Regions from separate parts of the Pseudoalteromonas sp. S4492 genome, predicted to be linked through region 2. Evidence: predicted binding sites of a transcription regulator. Region 2 holds the regulator's gene; the other holds the start of a gene.
The links. Region 2 encodes sigma-54, which starts transcription at its own class of promoters, with help from an activator protein. Its sites were predicted from a motif close to GTTGGCACGNNNNTNGNNT; they were not measured.

Region 1: a site for sigma-54 is predicted at 1,690-1,708, ahead of CWC28_RS05190 (BON domain-containing protein). Genes of this name have one in related genera too.

Annotation. Positions count from the first base shown of each region.
Region 1 covers NZ_PNCP01000017.1:65,926-69,056, forward strand. Annotated here, with positions in the region: gene CWC28_RS05175 (methyl-accepting chemotaxis protein) at 1-414, shown strand, start outside; gene CWC28_RS05180 (hypothetical protein) at 399-608, opposite strand; gene CWC28_RS05185 (YqaE/Pmp3 family membrane protein) at 863-1,021, opposite strand; gene CWC28_RS05190 (BON domain-containing protein) at 1,079-1,654, opposite strand; gene CWC28_RS05195 (LiaF domain-containing protein) at 1,984-2,643, shown strand; gene CWC28_RS05200 (VOC family protein) at 2,974-3,131, opposite strand, start outside.
Region 2 covers NZ_PNCP01000019.1:93,862-96,992, reverse strand. Annotated here, with positions in the region: gene lptA (lipopolysaccharide transport periplasmic protein LptA) at 1-308, shown strand, start outside; gene lptB (LPS export ABC transporter ATP-binding protein) at 305-1,030, shown strand; gene CWC28_RS05965 (RNA polymerase factor sigma-54) at 1,146-2,642, shown strand; gene hpf (ribosome hibernation promoting factor) at 2,670-2,957, shown strand; gene ptsN (PTS IIA-like nitrogen regulatory protein PtsN) at 2,961-3,131, shown strand, end outside.

The DNA.
Region 1 (3,131 bases), on a different contig from region 2:
GGCTTCGCAGTTGTTGCCGACGAAGTTCGTTCACTGGCAAGCAGAACGCAAGAGTCAACGGATGATATTCGCAACATGATCAGCCGTTTACAACAAATTGCCCAACAAGCATCGACCATGATGCAACAAGGTCAAGAACGTGCTGAAGGCTCAGTTGAGCAAACACAAATTGTATTGCAAGCACTGCAAGATATCGCGCAATCAGTGACAAATGTACAAGATCAAAGTCATCAAATTGCGACTTCGACAGAACAGCAGACTGTGGTTGCAGAAGATATCAACAATAGCTTGGCAGCGATTAATCACTTAGTGAATAGCACTGCGGATCATGCCCATGAATTGGCGGATGAAGCACGTGATTTGAATGAATTAGCTGCGTCTTTAAATAAGACTGTTAATCAATTTAAGTTATAAAGATAAATTGCTGAAGTAGTTAAAAACCCGATGTCACCTGAAGATGACATCGGGTTTTTATCGTCAGCCTTCCCTGTTAATCGTGGCGCAACCGCTTTCGCGTGTTCCATAAATTCGTGCCACTGTTGCTTGTTCCATAAAACAACTCCTTTGTCGGTCAATCCTTGTGTTGGTTGCGTTTGTACTTGTTCCATATAGTCCCCTCCTTACGCTAGCTTCATCCTGTTTGGCTCCCAGCCTAAGCTTATTCCTTGCTGTCATTTCCGTTCACTTTATCCATAAAGCGTTGCCATTGTGCGCTACTCCATAACGCCTTGTTACTTCCTTGTTGTCCTTTGTGCTTAGCTACATTGTCCATACTGTAAACTCCTTGCGGTTTATCGTCCGTTACTCCTACAGCCCTTCCTTGCTGTGCTCCATTACCCATCCTTGCTAATTAATGCGGTGATTATCGCTTAGCGATGATATACACAGCATGAATCAAACCAGGAATGTACCCTAATAAGGTTAAAAGAATATTAATCCAGAACTGCGCACCTAAACCTACCTGTAAAAATACGCCGAGAGGTGGAATTAAAACCGATAAAATAATACGTATTAAATCCATGACTCACTCCTTGAAAAAGATAAGCCCAGCCAAAGCTGGGCTATATAGGGCTTGCTATTATTCAGCAACAATCGTTAATTCATCGATTACTTTGCGAACATCTTCAGCGTTTTCAGCAATGCTGATTGCTAATTGCTTTTCTGCATCAGACTCAACAGTACCTTTCAGTGTTACAACACCGTTGTCGGTATCAACATCGATATCGGTACCACCCACTTCTGAGTTAAATAAATAACGCGTTGTGATTACAGTACTGATTTTTGCATCGGTTAAATCGCTTTCGGCTGAATCAGCTTTATCTGCTTTATCTGCTTTCATCTTCTTAGCCTTCATGTTTTTAACAACCGTTAGTTTGTTATCTACAGAGCTAACGCCATCTAGGCTAAGAACCAGCTCTTCAGCAAGCTCTTTATCTAATTCGCTATCAACTTTACCTGTTAATACAACCTTGCCATTCGTTACATCAGTGTTGATATCAAAGTTGTTAAGGTTTGTGTTCATAAGAAGCACAGTTTCTGCCTTACCATCAATCCAAGCATCTTTACTTTCATTTTCCCAGCTGCTTGCCTGAGCTGACATGCTAGTTGCACCAATTACTAAAGCGGCAATCATAGATTTGTTAAAAGTGTTCATAATCTTTCTCCTTTTGATTAAAGACAGTTTTACTAATGCGACTATGATGCCAACTATTTATTTCATATTTTTCAGTTGGTTAAAGACTTATTCAGCGGTGATTTATATTCATTTCGGTAAAGATTTACAAGCTGCTCGGTAAGATGTTCACAATGTTGCAAAAATAACCATTTAGTTGCTGATTTTATTAATCTGTGGTTAATTTAACGAAGTTGCTAATTCAGCTAAAAACACAAACACTTGATTTATCAAACAATAAAATTTGGCCTAAGCTTTGCACATAACGAATAACAGAAAAATCACTTTGATAATCACAACAGGGAACTACCATGGCCGTTAAACTTGAAGATCGCCCAATCGATCAAGTAAGAGAAGAAGTTATTGATCAACTCATTTATAACTACAGTCATGCTGTTATTTCAGCTGATGCATTTGAACGCCGCCTAGACCAAGCAATGGCGGCCACCAGCAACGAAGTACTCGTTGAGCTTGTTGCTGATTTAGATCTGAAAGCAGATATTGACTACAAATCGCAAAAGCATGCGCAATTTAAACCTCACTACAGCCATAGCAGCGACAACGAGAGCCTGCAGCTTCGAAGCATTTTGGGTTCAAATGAGCGTAGCGGCCAATGGGTGGTACCAAAAGAAATTCACCTTACAAACTGCTTAGGTTCAATCGAACTCGACTTTAGCGAAGCGATTTTCCAACATCAGCATGTCACTATTTATGTGAACTGTATTTTAGGTAGCGACGAAATCTACGTGCCAGAACATGTCAATGTGGTATCTAAACTGTTTAGTGTGATTGGCAGCGTAGAAAACAAATCAGTTGCCTTAAATAAAGGCCAAGGCCCAACCATCACCATTGAAGGTAATGTATGGCTAGGCTCAGTTGAGATCAAAGTAAAACGCACCATGAAAGAAAAGTTCATCAGCTTTGCCAACAGCCTAAAAGCCAGTTGGAAAGAAATGAATAAGGTGCAGTAAAAGGTGCTAGGTGCTAGGTGCTAGGTGCTAGGTGCTAGGTGCTAGGTGCTAGGTGCTAGTTATCGTAGCCGCAGTTTTACATCGCGCAATATAATAAGATAACGCGCGAAATAAATTTCACGCCTACATCAACCGTAGGCGTCACGCTTGCTTGGCGCGTCTTACATACAACGCTATTCCATCAACCTATGTCTGACCCATAAACAACACAGCTCGGCTCAAAACTGACAACTGAAAGCTGATGGCTCCTTAAATTTTCGGCACTAAAGTACCTCCTACGAGGCAGGCCTTTGGTAAAGACCCACAAACAACACAATTCGGCTTAAAGCTTCACTGGTCATTATTCCTCTCACTCGGGATATCACTGAAATACTCTACAAACTCAACTTCAAAGCCTGCGGGGTCGATGAAATATACATTTTTACGATAAGGGTTTTCTGGGCCGTGTTTATCAATTTCATAACCAGCTGAAACCAGACGTTCAATGA
Region 2 (3,131 bases):
ACACCGAAGGCACTGTCGAATTAATTATCGCGACAGGTAATCCTGCTTATTTCGAAGAAAAGCAAGCTGATGGCACCGTAATGAGCGCCAGTGCACAAGAAGTACGTTACGATGTTGCGAAACGCTTCTTAACACTCAATGGCGAAGCTGAAGTCACTCAATCGGGTCAAAAAGTAACGGCCAAAAGCATTACCTACGATATGGCTCAACAGCTGATCAGCGCAGAAAAAGACGAAAACTCAACAGATCGCGTACACACGATCCTCGTTCCAGTTGAAAACAAAAAAGATAACAAAGGCCAACCATGAGCACATTAAAAGCAGAGCTTTTAGCTAAGAGCTACAAAGGCCGCCAAGTGGTTAAAAATGTAGGCCTTGAAGTTGAAGCTGGCAGCATTGTTGGTTTACTTGGTCCAAATGGCGCAGGTAAAACGACAACCTTCTATATGATTGTAGGCTTAGTACCTAGCGACAAAGGTAAAATCAGCATTGATGATAACGACATTACGCTTTTACCAATGCATAGCCGCGCACGTTTAGGTATTGGTTATCTGCCGCAAGAGTCGTCAATTTTTAGAAAGTTGACGGTTTATCAAAACTTGATGGCAATTTTAGAAACCCGTAAAGATCTAAATAAAACCACCCGCGAAGAAACGCTAAACAGCTTACTCGACGAATTTAGCATTCAACATATCCGTGACAGCCAAGGTATGGCGCTGTCAGGTGGCGAACGTCGCCGCGTTGAAATTGCTCGCGCATTAGCCGCAAATCCTAAATTTATCCTTTTAGATGAGCCTTTTGCTGGTGTTGATCCAATTTCAGTGTTAGATATAAAGAAAATTATTGAGCACCTAAAAAACCGCGGTATTGGGGTACTCATTACTGACCATAATGTTAGAGAAACCCTTGATGTTTGTGAAAAAGCCTACATTGTTTCTCATGGGGAGCTAATTGCATCAGGCACACCTGAGCACGTATTAGCTGACCAAACTGTACGTGATGTATATCTAGGCGAGCAATTCAGGCTGTAACCATTACGCCACCGACTAGAGCATCTGCTAGACTTATAACAATGACAATAAATCGATAATTTTTTAACTGTCACAGCACAGTCATCGATAACTTAAAAAGGATTGTTAGGGATACATGAGGCAATCATTACAGCTGCGCATGGGCCAGCAACTTACAATGACTCCACAACTGCAACAAGCGATTCGTTTGTTGCAGCTCAGTACATTGGATCTCCAGCAAGAAATTCAAGAAGCGCTTGATAGTAATCCCCTACTTGAAGTGGAAGAGGCTGATTACAACGAAGAAAGTATCGGTAAGAATGAGCAAAAAGCTGAATCTGACGATATGCAACTAAGCGCGTCTGCAGAAGAAGCACCTAGCGAATACGAGCAAGAAAGCAGTGACGCCCTCAATAAAGACACCGTAAGTGATGACTTAGCAATGGACGTCACGTGGGACGAGTACATGAGTGCTGCCCCATCAACATCATCAGGACCTATGCCTGAAGATGAGTCTATTTACCAAGGCGCATCAACTGAAACCCTACAAGAATACCTAATGTGGCAATTACAGCTCACGCCATTTAGCCCAACTGACGAAGCGATTGCCGTAGCCATAGTAGAAGCCATAGACGACTCAGGTATTTTAACGATCAGCTGTGAAGATATTGTCGAAAGCTTTAATCAAAATAACGATGAAGAAGAAATCGAACTTGATGAAGTTGAAGCGGTCTTAAAAAGAATACAATTATTCGATCCTGTTGGTATTGGCGCGCGCAGTTTACAAGAATGCCTGTGTATTCAGCTTCGTCAATTTGACGCTAGCACACCATATTTAGCTGAAACTAAAATGGTTTTATCTGAGCATATCGAATTATTAGCGAGTCGCGACTATCGCACTTTGATGAAAAAGACTAAGCTTAAAGAAAATGAGCTTAAAGAAGTGATGACGCTTATTCACAGCTTAAATCCTAAGCCTGCGGATAGCATAGTACGCGAAGAGTCTGAGTACGTTATACCTGATGTATCAGTGAAAAAAGTAAAAGGTCGCTGGGTGGTTGAGTTAAACCCAGATTGTATGCCAAAGATTAGAGTAAACAGCCAATATGCGGCTATGTCTCGCTCAGTAAAATCGAGTAGCGACAGCCAATTTATTCGCTCTCACTTACAAGAAGCAAAGTGGTTTATTAAGAGCTTAGAAAGCCGTAACGATACGTTATTAAAAGTAACCAACTGTATCGTTCAACAACAACAAGCTTTCTTTGAGCACGGCCCTGAAGCGATGAAGCCGATGGTGCTAAATGATGTTGCTGAAATGGTCGAAATGCATGAATCGACAATTTCACGTGTAACAACGCAAAAATATATGCATACCCCGAGGGGTATTTTTGAGTTGAAATATTTCTTCTCAAGCCATGTCAGCACCGAAAATGGTGGTGAGTGTTCTTCTACGGCAATACGCGCTTTAATCAAGAAGTTAGTGGCCGCAGAAAACTCAGCTAAACCATTGAGTGATAGTAAAATTGCAGATATATTGGCTGAGCAAGGAATTAAAGTAGCTAGACGTACAATTGCAAAATATCGTGAGTCTCTAGCAATACCTCCGTCTAATCAGCGCAAGAGTTTGATTTAGACGTTTTACATAGAAGGAAAAATGCTTATGCAACTAAATTTAACTGGTCGTCATGTAGAAATCACTGATTCATTAAGAGACTATGTAAACACCAAGTTTGCGAAACTAGAAAGGCATTTTGACCATATAAATAATGTTCATGTCATTCTAGATGTAGAAAAATTAAGCCAAAAAGCAGAAGCAACTTTACATGTAAACGGAGGCGAATTGTTCGCTTCTACAGAACATCAAGATATGTACGCAGCCATTGACTCACTGATCGATAAGCTTGATCGCCAAGTCATTAAACACAAAGAGAAATTAGCTCGACATTAAATTATGAAACTAAGTTCACTTACTAACCAGGACTGCAGCAAAGCTGCGGTCCTTTTTAATAGCAAAAAAAGAATTCTTGAATATATCAGCGAACTGGCCCACCAGCAGCTTCCTCATTTATCGCAACAAGATATCCTAGATGCTTTGCTCAACCGAGAAAAACTAGGCAGCACC